Regions from separate parts of the Pseudomonas monsensis genome, predicted to be linked through region 3. Evidence: predicted binding sites of a transcription regulator. Region 3 holds the regulator's gene; each other region holds the start of a gene.
What was found. The regulator sigma-54, encoded in region 3, starts transcription at its own class of promoters, with help from an activator protein. The targets are predictions, from matches to a motif close to ANTGGCATNNANNTTGCTNT.

Region 1 (4,860 bases), 2.1 Mb from region 3:
ATGTCGAACGACTGCAGCAGCGGCACGCCGGCCTTCATCATCGTTGCCATCTGCCGGGTGAACAGGGCGATGTCCTGAGCCTTGATGCGTTTGCCGAAGCTCAACAGCGAGGCGGACTTCTTGCGTACCTTGCCGGGGTTGATGCCTTGCTTGCGCAATTGCGCCTTGATCAGTGCCGGGTTTTGCCCGCTCAGTTCACCGGTGACCTTGGTGCCTTTACGGTCCGTGCCTTCCCAGGCGTAGACGCTTATTTTTGCTGCCTTGACCGCCATGTTCAGTCCTTGGTGACCCGGTTGATTTCTTCAAGGCTGGTGATGCCTTGCATGGCCTTGCGCAGGCCCGACGTGCGCAGGTTGTCGAAGCCGTCGCGGCGCATCTGGGTGTCGATTTCCAGCGAGTTGCCTTCGGCCATGATCAGCCGTTGCAGCTCGGGGGTGTTTTTCACCACTTCATAAATCCCCACGCGTCCCTTGTAACCGCCGTTGCAGTGATCGCAACCGACCGGCTCATAGATCGTGAAACTGCCGATCTGTTCCGGTGGGAACCCTTCCTTGATCAGGGTTTCGCGGGGGATCTCGATCGGCTTCTTGCAATGACTGCACAATTTGCGCGCCAGGCGCTGGGCAATGATCAGGCTGACCGAGGTGGCGATGTTGAAACCGGGAATGCCCATGTTGTGCAGGCGCGTCAGGGTTTCTGCAGCGCTGTTGGTGTGCAGGGTCGAGAGCACCAGGTGACCGGTCTGCGCTGCCTTGATGGCGATCTCGGCGGTTTCCAGATCGCGGATCTCACCGACCATGATCACGTCCGGGTCCTGACGCAGAAACGAGCGCAGGGCCTGGGCAAAATCCAGGCCTTGTCTGGGATTGACGTTGACCTGGTTGATACCTTCCATGTTGATCTCCACCGGGTCTTCAGCAGTGGAAATATTGATGTCGACGGTATTGAGAATATTCAGGCCGGTATACAGCGACACGGTTTTTCCTGACCCGGTCGGGCCTGTTACCAGGATCATGCCCTGTGGTTGCTTGAGCGCCGCCATGTACAGCTCTTTCTGCGCTGGCTCGTAACCCAGTGCATCTATGCCGATCTGCGCGCTGGACGGGTCGAGGATCCGGATCACCACTTTTTCGCCCCACAGGGTCGGCAGGGTGTTGACCCGGAAATCAATCGACTTGCTCTTCGACAGGCGCATCTTGATCCGCCCGTCCTGAGGTTTGCGCCGCTCCGAGATGTCGAGACTGGCCATGACTTTCAGGCGTGCGGCGATGCGCCCGGCCAGTTGAATCGGTGGCTTGGCCACCTCGCGCAGAATGCCGTCGGTGCGCACCCGCACCCGGTAGTTCTTTTCGTAGGGCTCGAAGTGCAGGTCGGAAGAGCCACTCTTGATCGCATCGAGCAACATCTTGTGAACGAAGCGCACCACCGGCGCATCGTCGGCGTCGAGCCCGCCGATGGCGTCCTGCTTGCTGTCGTCGATGGACTCGACATCGAGGCCGTCGAGATCGACATCGGCCATGTCTTCCAGGCCACTGGCATGGGTGTCGAAGAATTTTTCGATGGCATCGGTGAGCTTGTCTTCCTCGACCAGAATCGCTTCGGTGCTTAACCCGGTGCTGAACTGGATATCGTTGATCGCTTGATGATTGCTCGGGTCGGAAATGCCCACGAACAGTTTGTTGCCACGCCGCCACAGCGGCAGGGCGTGGTGCTGGCGTACCAGTTTTTCGCTGACCAGCCCTTTGGGCTGGGTTTCCTTGTCGAGGCAATTGAGGTCGAGGAACGCCATGCCGAAATGCTCGGAAGCGATCTCGGCCACCTGTGAGCTTTTCACCAGTTTGTTCTGTACCAGATAACTGACCAGCGACAGGCGATTGCGCTGGGCCTGTTGCCAGGCTTGCTGGGCGCTTGTTTCCGTCAACAGTTGCGCCTGCACCAGTTGCTTGGCCAGACCGCTCAGAGCGATGTCATTCATGGGGATTCCGCACGCTTGCCGTTCATGACTTATAGCCTAGTCAAGTGACAGCGCCAAACACGGCCGGCGCAGGTGACAAAAAGTGTCAGATAGTGCGGTTGCAGGCTGTAGGAAATGGCGTTGCAGGCGCTTCGCGTCGAATGAACGGGGCTTTGCAGGCATTGGCATGGCCTATGCTCCGTCCCTTGCAGATCATGAGAATTCGACTCATGCATGGAGCGTGTCTATGAAAAAACAACAAGGTTTCACTCTGATCGAGTTGCTGATCGTGGTAGCGATCATCGGGATTCTGGCGACCATCGCCTTGCCGCAGTACACCAAGTATCAGGCGCGGTCGAAGGTGACGGCGGGGCTGGCGGAAATCAGTGCGCTGAAGGTGCCTTTCGAGGACACCATCAATCAGGGGACTGACCCGACCAGTACCTTGGTCACTGGCGCTGCGACGTACACCACGACCAATTGCGGCACGGTGAGTGTGTCGGGCACGGCGTCATCCGGGGCCGGCACCATTGTTTGCACATTGGCCAATGCGCCGGGCCCTGTGTTGGGCAAAACCATCACCCTGACCCGCACGGGCGCTGCGACAGGGACTACGGCCGGGGTCTGGAGTTGTGCCTCTACCGTCAACCCCGATTACGCGCCTAAAGGTTGCCCGGGCAGCGGGGCTTGATACAGGCCTTCGTCGAATAAAATGCCCCGCTTTGCGGGGCATTTTCATTGCCTTTCCCCAAATAAAAGTTTCAATAATTTCAGCGTCTTAGGAACTTTTCAAAAAACCGCAACTTGCATGCGACTTTACGTCGAGTCATGCAAATTGCATGAATCCGGAAATTTACATAATTCTTAACTTATTGATTTTTATGATTTTTTATCATTGTCAAAAGTTGGCACAACGTTCGCAACTACCTGAGTAACCCTGCTGACAAGACAACCAGCAGACTTTCCAGAAAAACAGGAGTTACTCGTATGAAGAAGTTCGCTATCACTGCCGCTGCTGCTACCGCGCTGACCCTGACCATGGCCTCCGGCGCATTTGCACAAACCACCCAGTCGACCCAGGCTCCAATGACGCTGGCCGCTGGTGAGATGACCAAGGCTAAAGAAGCTACTTCCGATACCTGGATCACTACCAAAGTCAAAAGCGACCTGGTAACCGAAAAAGGCATCCCTGGTACTGACATCAAAGTCGAAACCAACAAAGGTGTTGTATCGCTGTCGTCGACTGTAGCTGTAACTGAATCTCAGAAAGCTACCGCTGTAGCGATCACCAAAAAAATCAAAGGCGTCAAAGCGGTTTCCGCTGACGGCCTGAAAGCCGAGTAAGGCATGACTTCTCGCCTGGACCGGGAGAAGGCGCGACAGACGGGCCGAGTAATACGTCTGCCGCAACTTTAGAGTTCATGCGAACGGTCACACGGATGTGACCATTGCGGGCCCCGGCACTTGTGTCGGGGCCTGTTCTATTTCAGGAGCACCACAAAACAGCTGTAGGCGTGAGCAGGCTCACTCCTGCAAGGGCAATCGGTGCGGCTCAGTTACCGCGCTTGCTGTTGATCTGCCGCAGGCGATTGCCTTCAAAGCGCAGGTACTGGTACATGCCGTTGCTCGGGCCGTAGGTCCATTCCTCGACCTGAAACTCTTCGCGGCGATTGGCGCTGCGCTTGTAGCCGAGGGCATCGCGGCTGATCGGCTCGCCACACTTCTGCAGCACTTCGCTGGCGCGGTCGCCGAGGCTGACCAGCTGGCTGCCGCAGCGTAAAGTGTCGGACGCCAAGGCATGGCCCACAGTGAACGTCAGTAGCAAAGCGGGTAGCCACTTGATGTTCATCATTCGGCATCCAGGTGCATTTGCGTCACGACCCGGCCATCGCTTTCGGCTTCGCCCAGGTTGGCGTCGATGAAGTAAACGCGGTCGTCCGCCAGTTGGCCTTTGTCGACGAGGTAATCCTTGATACTGCTGGCGCGGTCCTGGCCTAGTTGACGCAGCAGTACATCACTTGCGCCCCAGAACGTGATCAAGCCTGCACGCATCTTCGCCGTGCGTTCTTCCTTGCCCAGATCCTTCCATTCGGCGGGCGGCTGGGTTTTCAGACGCGTGCGGTAGATGCCTTCGAGCAACGGACCTTTCTCGTCGTCCGGTACTTGCAGGAGCGACGCCTGAGCCGGCACCTTGTCGCCGCGGCGCTGGAGCATCTTGTAGTAGTTGTACTGGTATTCGCGTTCCAGCCGTTGCTCGGCAAGCAGCGGGCCGTCGCTGCTTTTGGCGGCGGTGCCTTCGATTTCCAGGCGCAGGGCCGGGCGTTCCTTGAGCGCCTTGGCCAACTTGTCCAGTGCAGCTTCGGCATCCTTGCTCAGTTCACTGGAGCCCGGCGCGAAGGACACGGTGCCGAGGTCTTCGGAACTGCCACCGCTGATCAGCCCGCCAATCATCTTGAACGGCGCCGCAGCGGCTTTGACAATCAGGTTGCGCAAGGTCTGCCAGACAATCGGCATCACGCTGAACTGTGGATTGTTCAGGTCGCCGGTCACCGGCAGTTCGATGGAAATCTTGCCATCGACGTCCTTGAGCAAGGCGATCGCCAGTTTCAACGGCAGGCTCACGGCATCCGGACTGTCGACTTTTTCACCCAGTTGTAGCTGTTCGACCACCACTTTGTTCTCGGCCTTGAGCTGGCCCTTGGTGATCAGGTAATGCAGGTCGAGGTTGAGCCGGCCCTTGCGGATGCGGTAGCCGGCGAACTTGCCGGAGTAGGGCGTCAGGGTGGTCAGCTCGACCCGTTTGAAGCTGGTGGCGATGTCGAGGCTGGCCATCGGGTCGAACGGGTTGACCGCCCCTTTGATGGTGACCGGTGCATAGCGGTCGACCTTGCCTTTGATGTCGACGC
Region 2 (4,860 bases), 2.8 Mb from region 3:
AAACCTCTGGGAATTTGGACGCTTGCCATGTTTTCGGCCATCCCCTGGAAAACTTTAGGCCCATTTGGCAATGAGCCTCATGTACCGGCGCGTGTCCTGCTGCGGCACAGTTTAGGGAAGCGGCGAGGTCGGCGCCAGTTTTCTGCTCAGTGGTTCACATGGCCACTTCCACTTGGCCGGGCGCGATGACCTGCGCCTTGATGACCCGCTGGGAGTTGAGGTTTTTCACCCGGATCTGCTCCTTCAAACCGCCGTTGGACAGGGCTTCGCCCGGCATTCGCACAGCCAGCGTACCGCTGCGGGCGATGATGACCACTTGATCGCCCTTGCGAATGACTTCTGCCTGTTCCAGGTGCACTTGGGTAATCACCTGATCGGCGACCGTTGGTCGGGTCAATTTCTGCCCGATCGCTTCGTCTACCGACGTCAGAAATCCCTGATTGATCAGGCTGACGTCGCGCTCGCGCAAGGTCACGTCCCGCGGCTCGATAATGCCGGCGCGTTTGAGCGGCCGAGTGGTGGTCACAATCTCGCGAAACAGGCGGACTTGAGCGGGCACGAACACGGTCCAGGGCGAGGTGCCTTCACAGCGAACCTTTACCGTTACCCGGCCCAACGGACGTGCCGGACTCTCCAGGCTGGCTGTCAATTCCTTGTCGCACATAGGCATGTGCATGCGGGGGTCGAGCTGGTTTACTTCGATTTCGTAGCGGCCTTCCGTTTGACTGGTAGCCAGATAGTCTTCTACGGTGAACTCAAGAAAGCCCTGAGTGACGCCGATAAGCATGTCAGGCAAGGTAACCGCATCAGCAATGGCAGGGCTGCCAGCGAAAAAGAAGCAAACGGCGGACACCGCGCAAAGCCCTCTGCGAAGGGAAGATGTCAGGCGTCGGAAAAATGTCGTTTGAGCGTTCATACGAGTTAAAAAGCAAGCGCCGTGCCGTTTAGCAATGAATGTGCGTCGCAACAACACTTGGCGTTGGTGTAGGAGTCTGGGCATGGCTGGTGTAATGGATTCGGTAAACCAGCGCACGCAACTGGTAGGGCAGAATCGCCTGGAGCTGTTGTTGTTCCGTCTCGACGGTCATCAGCTCTACGGAATCAACGTGTTCAAGGTGCGGGAAGTGCTGCAATGCCCGTCGCTGACGTTGATGCCCAAGTCCAGTCCTGTCGTGTGCGGGGTGGCGAATATCCGGGGGGCAACCATTCCGATCCTCGATCTGGCAATGGCGACCGGTTCCGGGGCGTTGAAAGACAAGAACAGTCCGTTCGTGATCATTACGGAGTACAACACCAAGACCCAGGGTTTCCTGGTTCGCTCGGTGGAGCGCATCGTCAACATGAACTGGGAAGAGATCCATCCGCCACCCAAGGGCACGGGTCGCGATCACTACCTGACCGCTGTGACTCGAGTGGACAATCAGTTAGTCGAAATCATCGACGTCGAGAAAGTGCTGGCGGAAGTGGCGCCGACGCCGGAAGCGATTTCGGTGGGTGTGGTCGACGTCGAAACCCAGAGCAAGGCGTTGTCGCTGCGAGTGCTGACGGTCGATGACTCGTCGGTGGCGCGCAAGCAGGTCACGCGATGCCTGCAGACGGTCGGCGTCGAAGTGGTGGCGCTGAACGATGGCAAGCAGGCGCTGGACTACCTGCGCAAGCTGGTCGACGAGGGCAAGAAGCCGGAAGAAGAGTTCCTGATGATGATTTCCGACATCGAGATGCCGGAGATGGACGGGTACACCCTGACGGCGGAAATCCGCAGCGATCCACGCATGCAAAAGCTTCATATCATCCTGCATACTTCGTTGTCGGGGGTATTCAATCAGGCGATGGTCAAGAAAGTCGGTGCCGATGACTTCCTGGCCAAATTCCGTCCTGATGACCTGGCATCCCGGGTAGTCGACCGGATCAAAGCAGCAGATATCAGCTAGGGGCGCTTTGCCCCTGGCGGTCAACACGATTTAAGAGGCGGCATCATTGTCTACGGGTAATTTGGATTTCGAACAGTTCCGGGTCTTCCTGGAAAAAGCCTGTGGCATTTTGCTCGGTGAAAACAAGCAGTACCTGGTCTCGAGCCGTCTCAACAAACTGATGGAGCAGCAAGGCATCAAATCCCTGGGTGAGCTGGTTCAGCGCATCCAGACCCAGCCGCGCAGCGGTTTGCGCGAGCAGGTGGTCGATGCCATGACGACCAACGAAACCCTGTGGTTTCGTGACACCTATCCGTTTGAAGTCTTGAAGAACAAGGTGCTGCCCGAGGCGATCAAGGCCAGCCCCAACCAGCGTCTGCGGATCTGGTCGGCGGCGTGCTCGTCGGGTCAGGAACCGTATTCGCTGTCGATGTCGATCGACGAGTTCGAGCGCAGCAACCTCGGCCAGTTGAAGATGGGCGTGCAGATCGTTGCCACGGATTTGTCCGGCAGCATGCTGACCAACTGCAAGACCGGCGAGTACGACAGCCTGGCGATTGGTCGCGGCTTGTCCGCCGACCGTCTGCAGCGTTACTTCGACCCGAAAGGGCCGGGGCGCTGGGTGATCAAGGCGCCGATCAAGAACCGGGTGGAATTCCGTTCGTTCAACCTGCTCGACAGCTACGCCAGTCTGGGCAAGTTCGACATCGTGTTCTGCCGCAACGTGCTGATCTACTTCTCCGCCGAGGTGAAGAAAGACATCCTGTTGCGCATTCACAGCACGCTGAAACCGGGCGGGTATCTGTTCCTTGGCGCTTCCGAAGCGTTGAACGGTTTGCCGGATCATTACCAGATGGTCCAGTGCAGCCCGGGGATCATTTACCAGGCGAAGTGATTGGCTGCAGCAACACAAAAAAACGGGAGGCCCTAAAAGGCCTCCCGTTTTTTTGTGCCTGGCATTCAGTCTCAATTCACCCCAAACCCCCTGTAGGAGTGAGCCTGCTCGCGATAGCGGTAGCACATCCAACATCATCGGCGCCTGCACACCGCTATCGCGAGCAGGCTCACTCCTCCAGAGGACATTGGTGGGTGAGAAGGGAGGGCAAGCGGCAGAAAAGCGGCATCCGGCGGAAACCGGTTGCCGCTTTTCTGGCATTGCCGCATTGCCGATCCCCCGCCAGGCCCCGGTTTACGGGGGTTCTTCTGTTTGGCACGGCCCTTGCTAAAGCTCAGGTACGAAAAACCGGTCACCTGAAGGTTCCCGACATGAGCATCAGCTTCGACAAAGCGCTCGGCATTCACGAACAAGCATTGGGCTTCCGCGCCCAGCGTGCCGAAGTGTTGGCCAACAACATCGCCAACGCCGACACCCCGAACTACAAGGCGCGGGATCTGGACTTCTCCAAAGTGCTCGAAGCACAGACCGAGAAAACCAAACGCGGTGGCACGTTTGCCCTGAACATGACCAACAGCCGTCACATCGAGGCCGAAGGTCTGGGCAATGGCGACGAATCGCTGATGTATCGCACACCGATGCAGCCTTCGATCGACCAGAACACCGTGGACGCTCAACTGGAGCAGTCGAACTACGCGGAAAACGCGGTCGGCTTCCAGGCCAGCTTCACCCTGCTCAACAGCAAATTCAAAGGGCTGGTGTCAGCCCTGCGCGGAGAGTAATCCATGTCCCTGTCCAGCGTTTTCAACATTGCCGGCAGCGGCATGAGCGCACAAACCACGCGTCTGAACACCGTGGCCTCGAACATCGCCAACGCCGAAACCGTTTCGTCGAGCATCGACCAGACCTACCGCGCCCGTCACCCGGTGTTCGCCACCATGTTCCAGGGCGGCCAGAACAGCGGCAGCAACTCGCTGTTCCAGAGTCAGGACGCTGCCGGTCAAGGCGTGCAGGTGCTTGGTGTGGTCGAAGACCAGAGCAACCTCGAAGCGCGTTACGAGCCGAACCATCCGGCCGCCGACGCCAAGGGCTACGTCTACTACCCGAACGTCAACGTGGTGGAAGAAATGGCTGACATGATTTCCGCGAGCCGTTCGTTCCAGACCAACGCCGAAATGATGAACACCGCCAAAACCATGATGCAGAAGGTACTGACCCTCGGTCAGTAATAAGGGGCGACTGCCATGAGTGTTTCCGATTCCACCAGCGGCGTGAATATCAAGGACGTCCTGTCCAATTCTTCGGTCAAGACCGGGACGACCACCGGCGGCCTGGCTGCAGCCACCAATAGTGCCACCGGCAAGCAGGCCCTGGGCAAAGATGCGTTTCTGCAACTGCTGGTCACCCAGCTGAAAAACCAGAACCCGCTCGATCCGCAGGACAACAGCGAGTTCGTCGCGCAACTGGCGCAGTTCAGCAGCCTGGAAGGCATCACCACGCTGAACACCACCGTCAGTGGCATCGCCGGCAACTACAACTCCTCGCAGGCCCTGCAGGCGTCGTCGCTGGTCGGTCGCTCGGTCATCGCTCAGACCGACAAGGCCGTGGTCGACACCAGCAAGAGCTTCAATGGCTCTGTGGTGGTTCCGGCGTCCGGCGCTGTCTCGGTCACCATCAAGGATACCGACGGCAAAGTCGTGCGCACCATCGACATGGGCACCCAGAAGGCCGGCAACGCCAGTTTCATCTGGGACGGCAAGGACGCGTCCGGTGCGGTCGCGGCCGCGGGCACTTACACGTTCACTGCCAGCGCCACTTACGACGGCAAGGCCACCTCGCTGATCACGTATCTGCCGGCCACCGTCAACAGCGTGACCATCAGCCAGACCGGCGGTGAGTTGATGCTGAACCTGGCGGGCCTGGGCAGCGTCGCGCTGTCCAAAGTACAAACCATTGGTATATAGAGCCGACTAACCGGCACAAAGGAGTGGAATATGTCTTTCAATATCGGCCTTAGCGGTCTCTATGCTGCCAACAAGCAACTGGACGTCACCG
Region 3 (4,860 bases):
GCCTACCTCGGTGACGACCTGCCTGACCTGCCGGTGATTCGCCGCGTCGGCCTCGGCATGGCCGTGGCGAATGCCGCCGACTTCGTGCGTGAACACGCTCATGGCGTGACCCGGGCACGTGGTGGCGAAGGTGCCGCCCGCGAATTCTGCGAATTGATCCTGCGCGCCCAGGGCCGCCTCGATGCGGCCAACGCCGCGTACCTGTGAGCCAAACCATGTTTAGCAAAAAATTTCGCAATTTCCTGCTGTTCGGCTGCATCGCGGCGCTATTCGCAGCGGTCGGTTACTGGAACATCAGCCCGGGGCGCTTCCTCGACAAGCCTGCGGTCACGTCTATCGAAAACCCGATAGACTGGTATGCGACCAACACGCATACCCTGCAGTACCTGCCGGACGGCAAGGTGCAGTACGAAATGACCTCCGACAAGGCCGAGCACGTCAAGGCCACCGACATCACCCTGGTCACCAAGCCCGACCTGAACATGTACCGCGGCACGGAATTTCCGTGGCACGTGACCAGCGAGCGCGGCGAAGTGAATTCGGGCGGTACTCAGGTCGAATTGATCGATTCTGTGCGCATCAAGCGCACCGATGAGAAGAACCGCGATCTGCTGGTCACCTCCACGCGCATGACAGTGTTCCCACAGGACCAATATGCGCAGACCGAGCAACCCGTTAGAATCGACGGCGCTGGCGGTGTATCGACTGGCGTAGGCATGAAAGCGTATCTGAAGGAAAGCAGGATACACCTGCTATCGAACGTAAGAGGACAGTATGAGGCTCGTTAAAACCCTCCCTATTTTGCTCAGTCTGGGCGCAGCACTGGGAAGCGTGAGCGCCTGGGCTCTGCCGAACGATCAGCAGCAACCAATCCGCATCCAGGCCGACGACGCCCAACTGGACGACAAGAACGGCATCGCCACCTATAAAGGTGACGTGATCATCACCCAGGGTTCGATGAAGGTGACCGGCAACACCGTGACCATCACTCGCACCCCGAGCGGTGATATCGACGTGGTGACCTCGGTGGGCAACCTCGCCTACTTCGAACAACTGCAGACCGCTGGCGACACCAAGCCGGTTCAGGGCTGGGGCGTGACGATCCAGTACCATGCCGCGCAGAATCGCGTCGTACTGATCGACAAGGCCAAGGTTGTCGACAAGGACAACAACACCACCCAGGGCGAGAAAATCGTCTACGACACCGTGAAGAAACTCGCCAGCGCCGGTCGCGCGACCGGCAGCAAGGTCACCGAATCGCGTCCGCGTATCGACATGGTGATCCAGCCGAAGAAGAAAACCGACGAGAAAACCCAGTAATGGCAACTCTGAAAGCTCAGCACCTGGCCAAGGCCTATAAAAGCCGCCAGGTCGTGCGTGACGTCAGCCTGTCGATCGACAGCGGCCAGATCGTCGGCCTGCTCGGCCCTAACGGCGCCGGCAAGACGACGTGCTTCTACATGATCGTCGGCCTGGTGCAGGCCGATCAGGGCCGCGTACTGATCGACGATCTGGACGTCAGCCACCAGCCGATGCACGGTCGTGCCAAGGCCGGTATCGGCTATCTGCCGCAAGAAGCGTCGATCTTCCGCAAACTGTCGGTGGCCGACAACATCATGGCCATCCTCGAGACCCGCCCGGAACTCGACAAGGCAGGCCGTCGCAAGGAGCTGGAAAGCCTGCTGCAGGAATTCCACATCAGCCACATCCGCGACAACCTCGGCATGAGCCTGTCCGGTGGTGAACGCCGCCGGGTGGAAATCGCCCGCGCCCTGGCGACTGCACCGAAGTTCATCCTGCTCGACGAACCGTTCGCCGGTGTCGACCCGATCTCGGTCGGCGACATCAAGCAGATCATCCACCATCTCAAGGCCAAGGGCATCGGCGTACTGATCACCGACCACAACGTCCGCGAGACGCTGGACATCTGCGAAACCGCTTACATCGTCAACGACGGCCAGTTGATTGCCGAAGGCGACGCAGAAACCATTCTGGCCAACGATCTGGTCAAAGAAGTGTATCTGGGTCACGAGTTCCGCCTGTAAGCGCGACGTCCCGGTGGTTCGCGAGGGCGCTGTATCGTTGAAGCAGTTTTTTATACGTTTTAATTGTTACAGCGCTCTAGGCAAACACTTCAGTTTCAGGCATATAATTTGCTTAAGTTTGGCGCTTCGGCGCCCTGTAGTGGATGGCGCATAGCGCCGGCGAATAAGGTGTTAAGCCCCTGCCATGAAACCATCGCTAGTCTTGAGAATGGGCCAGCAGCTGACGATGACACCGCAGCTGCAACAGGCCATCCGCCTGCTCCAATTGTCGACCCTGGATCTGCAACAGGAAATCCAGGAGGCCCTGGAATCCAATCCGATGCTCGAACGCCAGGAAGAAGGCGACGACTTCGACAACTCCGACCCGCTGGCCGACAACGCCGAACACAAGCCCAATACTGAAATCCAGGAACCTTCCTACCAGGAATCCGCCCCGACGGTGGACAACCTCGAGGAGGGCGAATGGAACGAGCGCATCCCCAACGAGCTGCCGGTCGACACCGCGTGGGAAGACGTCTACCAGACCAGCGCCAGCAGCCTGCCCAGCAGCGATGATGACGAGTGGGATTTCACCACCCGCACTTCTGCCGGCGAGAGCCTGCAAAGCCACCTGTTGTGGCAACTCAATCTTGCCCCGATGTCCGACACCGATCGCCTGATCGCCGTGACGCTGATCGACTGCATCAACAACCAGGGCTACCTGGACGAGACCCTTGAAGAGATTCTCGAGGCATTCGACCCGGAACTGGATATCGAACTGGACGAAATCGAAGCCGTCCTGCACCGCATCCAGCAATTCGAGCCGGCCGGTATCGGTGCGCGCAACCTCGGTGAATGCCTGCTGCTGCAACTGCGCCAGTTGCCCGCCAAGACGCCGTGGCTCGCGGAAGCCAAACGCCTGGTCACCGATTACATCGACCTGCTCGGCAGCCGGGATTACAGCCAGTTGATGCGCCGCATGAAGCTCAAGGAAGACGAGCTGCGCCAGGTCATCGAACTGGTGCAAAGCCTCAATCCGCGTCCCGGTTCACAGATCGAATCGACCGAAGCCGAATACGTGGTACCGGACGTCATCGTGCGCAAGGACAACGAGCGCTGGCTGGTCGAACTGAACCAGGAATCAGTGCCACGCCTGCGGGTCAACGCGCAGTACGCCGGTTTCGTCCGTCGCGCCGACACCAGTGCCGACAACACCTTCATGCGCAATCAGTTGCAGGAAGCCCGCTGGTTCATCAAGAGCCTGCAGAGCCGCAACGAGACCCTGATGAAAGTTGCCACGCAGATCGTCGAGCATCAGCGCGGCTTTCTGGAGTACGGCGACGAGGCCATGAAACCGCTGGTCCTGCATGACATCGCTGAAGCGGTAGGCATGCACGAATCGACGATTTCCCGGGTGACCACGCAGAAATTCATGCATACCCCGCGCGGTATTTATGAACTGAAATACTTTTTCTCCAGCCACGTCAGCACCTCCGAAGGCGGCGAATGCTCGTCCACGGCGATCCGCGCGATCATCAAAAAACTGGTTGCCGCGGAAAATCAGAAAAAGCCGTTGAGTGACAGCAAGATCGCTGGTTTACTGGAGGCACAAGGCATTCAGGTGGCTCGCCGCACCGTCGCCAAGTACCGCGAATCCCTCGGGATCGCGCCTTCGAGCGAACGCAAGCGGTTGATGTAAGCCACGTTACAGCGTTCCAGTGGCAGGCTATCCAGCCTGCCGCTTTATGCACTGGCAACGAAGGAGAAGCTGTATGCAAGTCAACATCAGTGGACACCAACTGGAAGTGACCGAACCTCTGCGCGATTACATCAATGAGAAACTTCAACGATTAGAGCGCCATTTCGACAAGATCACCAACGTGCAAGTCACGATGTGCGTCGAAAAGCTGAAGCAGAAAATCGAAGCCACCTTGCATATTCCCGGCAGCGAAGTGGTCGCCAACGCAGAAGATACTGATATGTATGCTGCGATCGACTCACTCACCGACAAGCTGGATCGCCAACTCAAAAAGCATAAGGAAAAGACCCAGAGCCTGCTCCAGGGCGCTACCGGTCGATAACCCCCCTACTCCATGATCCGACTTGAAAGTATCCTGACCCCCGGCCGTTCCCTCGTGAACGTGCCGGGCGGCAGTAAAAAGAAAGCCCTCGAACAGATTGCCAACCTGATCGCCCGTGAAGTGCCTGATCTGGAGATGCAAGATGTCTTCGAGGCGTTGATTGCCCGTGAAAAACTCGGTTCCACCGGTTTTGGTAACGGCATCGCCATTCCTCATTGCCGCCTCAAGGGTTGCGAAGCGCCAATCAGCGCATTGATGCACCTTGATGCACCCATCGATTTCGATGCCATCGACGGCGCTCCGGTTGACCTGCTGTTCGTCCTGCTGGTGCCGGAAGCTGCCACCGATGCTCACCTGGAATTACTGCGCCAGATCGCCAGCATGCTCGATCGCAAGGAAGTTCGTGAAAAACTGCGCAGCGCATCGAGTAACGAAGCCTTGTATCAGGTCGTCCTGAGCGAGCAGAACGGTCACTAATCATGCGCTTGATCATTGTCAGCGGCCGCTCCGGCTCGGGTAAAAGCACCGCTCTGGATGTCCTTGAGGACAACGGCTATTACTGCATCGACAACCTGCCAGCCGGCCTGCTGCCGGAACTGGCCGAACGCGCGCTGATTCATACCGAGCTGGCGCAACCGCTGGTGGCCGTGTCGATTGATGCGCGCAACCTGCCCAGCCATCTGTCGCGCTTTCCGGAGTTGCTTGAAGAAGTCCGCAGCCGCCACATCCAGTGCGATGTGTTGTACCTGGATGCC
Region 4 (4,860 bases), 1.0 Mb from region 3:
GGGTGTTGTCGATACCCGAGCCGTGGCCGCTGAATTCGACAGCCAGGGTGCCGTCGGCCAGCATGTGATCCTGCCAGTCGATGTCGAGCACGCCGTGATACAGGTCTTCGGCGTCCTTCATCGGGAAACGCTTGAGCACCAGCAACACGCGGTTGGCCAGACGCGACCAAAGGCACAGGCGATAAGCGGTTTCCATGCTCGCCATGCCACGCACGGCGGAAGTGTGCTCGCGCGCTTCTTCAAGGCCAAGCCCGACGGCTTCCTCGATGAGCAGGCCTTCAAGGCCTTTAGGGCAAGTGAGGAAGAGTTCGAAACGGTCGGACATGGTATTTCCAGAGCCTTTGGCTAGTGAATCGGCAACGCATTGCCGATCCGGTTTTCAATCAGGCGCTTTTCTAAAAGAGCGCCCGCGTGGCACGAAGGTGTGCCGTTCCATCCCCGCTGCTCGGGTTAAAGGAGCTTAGATGCCGGGACAGATAAAAAAGTTGATGAAACAAAAAGTCTTAAAGCGACCCTTCGTCGCTTATTAACCTAGCGCAAACGTGGGTCATTCTCACTAAAGGATTAACCCCACCATCCAGCGCGGAGCCGATCATACCGGGGTTTGCGGAAAAAACGTTCATGAAACCCGTCGTTACTTATGGCTGTAGCACTATTTTCGTTACGTCCTTATGACAAAACGATCATTCCCTCGGTGTGACTCATTGGTTAGAACTGACCACAGGTTGACGTCGCAACGGCGTCAACACCTTGGCTCGCCACGCCGGCAGCGAGCCGCACCCCGGCAGAGTTTTCTGCCAGACCTCGGTTGAGGTCAACGCGACACAAACAGTCAACAAGTGAGGGAAACACCCTATGAGAAGACTTAAGCGTGATCCGTTGGAAAGAGCATTTTTGCGCGGATATCAATATGGCGTTGGTGGCAAATCCCGTGAGCTTTGCCCATTTACTCTACCGTCGGTACGCCAAGCCTGGATCAACGGCTGGCGAGAAGGACGCGGCGACAACTGGGACGGTATGACCGGCACTGCGGGAATCCACAGACTCAACGAACTTCACGCCGTTGGCTGACACAGGGCACTGACTGCAACACGACAATCTGAATTTCTAGCGACTTACCATGCACGTCCTTCCCGGACGGCGGGCTACGGCCCAGGGGCTCCTTCGAGGAGCCCTTTTTTATGCCTGTCACATTATTTGTGCTGCACACACCGGTGGGAGCGAGCTTGCTCGCGAAAGCGTCTATTCAGTCAATATCTACAGAGACTGACACACCGCTTTCGCGAGCAAGCTCGCTCCCACAATTGGATCAACGCAGGGCGGCGATGGCGTCGACCGATTCGCGGATCAGCGCCGGGCCTTTATAGATGAAGCCCGAATAAATCTGCACCAGGCTCGCACCCGCCGTAATCTTCTCGGCCGCATGCTTGCCTTCAGTAATGCCGCCGGCCGCGATGATCGGCAACCGGCCACCCAGTTCCGCCGCCAGCACCTTCACGGTGTGGGTGCTCTTGTCACGCACCGGGGCGCCAGACAGACCGCCCGCCTCGTCACCGTGCTCCATGCCTTCGACGCCGACGCGGCTCAGGGTGGTGTTGGTGGCGATCACCGCGTCCATACCGGTCTCGATCAGCGCCTGAGCCACTTGCGCGGTCTCTTCATCGGTCATGTCCGGAGCGATCTTGATCGCCAGCGGCACATGCTTGCCGTGTCGCAGGGCCAGCTCGGCGCGACGCGCCGCCAGATCCGCCAACAATTGCTTGAGCGAATCACCGAACTGCAGGCTGCGCAGGCCCGGAGTGTTCGGCGAGCTGACGTTGACCGTGACATAGCTGGCATGGGCATACACCTTGTCCAGGCAGATCAGGTAATCGTCCACCGCGCGCTCGACCGGGGTGTCGAAGTTCTTGCCGATGTTGATCCCCAGCACGCCCTTGTATTTGGCTGCAGCGACCCGCGCCAGCAGGTTATCCACACCGAGGTTGTTGAAGCCCATACGGTTGATGATCGCTTCGGCTTCCGGCAGGCGGAAGATTCGCGGTTTCGGGTTGCCCGGCTGCGGACGCGGGGTCACGGTGCCGATTTCGACAAACCCGAAGCCCAGTTGCGCAAAGCCGTCGATGGCCGCGCCGTTCTTGTCCAGACCGGCCGCCAGACCCACCGGGTTCGGGAAGTCCAGGCCCATGACCGTCACCGGCACGTGCGCCGGCTTCTTGCACAGCATGCCGTTGAGCCCCAGACGCCCACCCGCGCCGATCAGATCCAGCGACAGATCGTGAGAGGTTTCCGGGGAAAGTTTGAACAACAGCTGACGGGCCAGGGTGTACATGGGCGGCGATGACTCGGGCGGCGAAAAGAGGCGGCGATTATAGCCGGGCAACACCCCGGCGCGCGAGGCGCACGCGCAAATCGCCACGAGTGGCATATGCCTTGCACCTTTCCCCGGTATCAGCCTGCAAGCCAACGACGGCGTGCGGCTCAGGACAATGGCGTCGTCCTCGGTTTTTGCCTGTGCAAAAGCCCGGGACGGCGTTTTTTTTCAAGGTGGCTTTTTATGAATGATTCGTCCGTCGGGCCGCTGGCCTGGGTCAATGGCAGTGATGCCCCGGAAAAAAGCGCGATCGACCTCGGTTTCATGGCCCTGAGCGATTGCGCCTCGGTCGTCGTCGCTGCCACTCAAGGCTTCGCTCAGCCTTATGGCCTGACCCTCAACCTCAAGCGCCAGACGTCGTGGGCCAATCTGCGCGACAAACTGGTCAGCGGTGAACTCGACGCCGCCCATAGCCTTTACGGCCTGATCTACGCCGTCCATCTGGGCATCGGCGGCGTCGCTTCGACGGACATGGCGGTGTTGATGGGCCTGAACCAGAACGGTCAGAGCCTCAACCTCTCCCACGGCCTGCAAAACCTCGGCGTGATCAGTCCTGAAGCGCTGGATCGCCACGTGCACCAAAGCCGCGCAAAACTGACCTTCGCCCAGACGTTTCCCACCGGCACCCATGCCATGTGGCTCTACTATTGGCTGGCGAGCCAGGGCATTCATCCGTTGCAGGACGTCGACAGTGTGGTGGTGCCGCCACCGCAAATGGTTGCGCACTTGCAGGCCGGGCGCATCGACGGATTTTGCGTCGGCGAACCGTGGGCAGCCAGCGCGGTGCAGCAGGATCTCGGTTTCACGATGGCGACCAGCCAGAGCATCTGGCCCGATCACCCGGAAAAAATCCTTGGCTGCACCCGTGAATTTGTCGAGCAGTACCCCAATACCGCGCGGGCGCTGGTGATGGCGGTCCTGGAAGCCAGCCGCTTTATCGAAGAAAGTCCGGAAAACCGCCGCAGCACCGCACAATTGCTCAGCGCGCCGGAATATCTGGACGCTCCGCTTTCGTGCATCGAACCGCGTTTTCTCGGTGATTATGCCGACGGCCTCGGCAATCGCTGGCAGGATCCGCACGCGCTGCGTTTTCACGGCAACGGCGAGGTGAATCTGCCGTATCTATCGGACGGTATGTGGTTCATGACCCAGTTCCGCCGCTGGGGCCTGCTGCGCGAAGACCCGGATTACCTCGCCGTCGCCCGCCAGGTTCAGCAACTGGATATCTACCGCGACGCCGCCACCGCTGTCGGCGTCGCCGCGTGGGGCACCGACATGCGCAGCAGCCAGTTGCTCGACGGCAAGGTCTGGGACGGCAGCGATCCGGCCGGTTTCGCCCGCAGCTTCAAGCTGCACGCCCTGAGCGATGACGCTCCCCTACTCGCCCGCCGCTGACAGGAGACCGCCAACATGTTGCGCATTCTGCTGATCAACGACACGGCGAAAAAAGTCGGTCGCCTGAAAGCCGCGTTGACTGAAGCCGGTTTCGAGGTGATCGACGAATCCGGTCTGACCATCGACCTGCCGGCCCGCGTCGAAACGGTGCGCCCGGACGTAATCCTGATCGATACCGAGTCACCCGGCCGCGATGTCATGGAACAAGTGGTGCTGGTCAGCCGCGACCAGCCCAGGCCGATCGTGATGTTTACCGATGAACATGATCCGGGGGTGATGCGTCAGGCAATCAGGTCCGGGGTCAGCGCCTACATCGTCGAAGGCATTCACGCACAACGCTTGCAGCCGATTCTGGATGTGGCCATGGCGCGCTTCGAAAGCGATCAGGCCTTGCGTGCGCAACTGCAGGCGCGCGACCAGCAACTGGCCGAGCGCAAGCGCATCGAGCTGGCCAAGGGGTTGCTGATGAAGATGAAGGATTGCAATGAGGAAGAGGCTTACACCCTGATGCGCCGCCAGGCCATGAGCCGGCAGCAGAAGCTGATTCAGGTGGCGGAGCAGATCATTGCCATGAGTGAGTTGCTTGGCTGAAAAGCTCTGGCTGCTTGAAAAGCCCCTCACCCTAGCCCTCTCCCGGAGGGAGAGGGGACCGATCGAGGTGTGCTGACGTCAAACATCGACCTGAAATACCGAGTCGATTATGGATTCACAGCAGAAATCACAGGTCGGCGTACTTCGCGAGCATCCCCCAATCAGTCCCCTCTCACTCCGGAGGAGGTAGAGGGGACTGATCGAGGTGTCTGGCGTCACACATCGACCTGAAAGACCGAGTCGATTATGGATTCACAGCAGAAATCACAGGTCGGCGCACTTCGCGAGCATCCCCCAATCAGTCCCCTCTCCCTCCGGAAGAGGGAGAGGGGACTGATCGAGGTGTCTGGCGTCACACATCGACCTGAAAGACCGGGTCGATTATGAATTCACAGCAGAAATCACAGGTCGGCGTACTTCGCGAGCATCCCCTAATCAGTCCCCTCTCCCTCCGGAAGAGGGAGAGGGGATTGATCGAGGTGTCTGGCGTCACACATCGACCT

Region 1: the regulator sigma-54 is predicted to act here: its motif matches at 2,136-2,155, upstream of HV782_RS24850 (pilin).
Region 2: the regulator sigma-54 is predicted to act here: its motif matches at 3,117-3,136, upstream of flgB (flagellar basal body rod protein FlgB).
Region 4: the regulator sigma-54 is predicted to act here: its motif matches at 2,418-2,437, upstream of HV782_RS10110 (CmpA/NrtA family ABC transporter substrate-binding protein).

Annotation. Positions count from the first base shown of each region.
Region 1 is NZ_CP077087.1:5,632,194-5,637,053, reverse strand. Features, by position in the region: gene HV782_RS24860 (type II secretion system F family protein) at 1-272, opposite strand, end outside; gene pilB (type IV-A pilus assembly ATPase PilB) at 275-1,975, opposite strand; gene HV782_RS24850 (pilin) at 2,202-2,645, shown strand; gene HV782_RS24845 (BON domain-containing protein) at 2,942-3,298, shown strand; gene HV782_RS24840 (DUF2845 domain-containing protein) at 3,507-3,803, opposite strand; gene HV782_RS24835 (DUF748 domain-containing protein) at 3,803-4,860, opposite strand, start outside.
Region 2 is NZ_CP077087.1:4,919,614-4,924,473, reverse strand. Features, by position in the region: gene flgA (flagellar basal body P-ring formation chaperone FlgA) at 155-916, opposite strand; gene HV782_RS21705 (chemotaxis protein CheV) at 999-1,931, shown strand; gene cheR (protein-glutamate O-methyltransferase CheR) at 1,978-2,805, shown strand; gene flgB (flagellar basal body rod protein FlgB) at 3,177-3,587, shown strand; gene flgC (flagellar basal body rod protein FlgC) at 3,591-4,034, shown strand; gene flgD (flagellar hook assembly protein FlgD) at 4,050-4,769, shown strand; gene flgE (flagellar hook protein FlgE) at 4,800-4,860, shown strand, end outside.
Region 3 is NZ_CP077087.1:1,268,718-1,273,577, reverse strand. Features, by position in the region: gene HV782_RS05360 (KdsC family phosphatase) at 1-207, shown strand, start outside; gene lptC (LPS export ABC transporter periplasmic protein LptC) at 216-788, shown strand; gene lptA (lipopolysaccharide transport periplasmic protein LptA) at 775-1,320, shown strand; gene lptB (LPS export ABC transporter ATP-binding protein) at 1,320-2,045, shown strand; gene HV782_RS05340 (RNA polymerase factor sigma-54) at 2,230-3,723, shown strand; gene hpf (ribosome hibernation-promoting factor, HPF/YfiA family) at 3,797-4,105, shown strand; gene ptsN (PTS IIA-like nitrogen regulatory protein PtsN) at 4,118-4,582, shown strand; gene rapZ (RNase adapter RapZ) at 4,585-4,860, shown strand, end outside.
Region 4 is NZ_CP077087.1:2,291,806-2,296,665, reverse strand. Features, by position in the region: gene rlmKL (bifunctional 23S rRNA (guanine(2069)-N(7))-methyltransferase RlmK/23S rRNA (guanine(2445)-N(2))-methyltransferase RlmL) at 1-325, opposite strand, end outside; gene rmf (ribosome modulation factor) at 856-1,071, shown strand; gene HV782_RS10115 (quinone-dependent dihydroorotate dehydrogenase) at 1,310-2,329, opposite strand; gene HV782_RS10110 (CmpA/NrtA family ABC transporter substrate-binding protein) at 2,555-3,766, shown strand; gene HV782_RS10105 (ANTAR domain-containing response regulator) at 3,782-4,357, shown strand.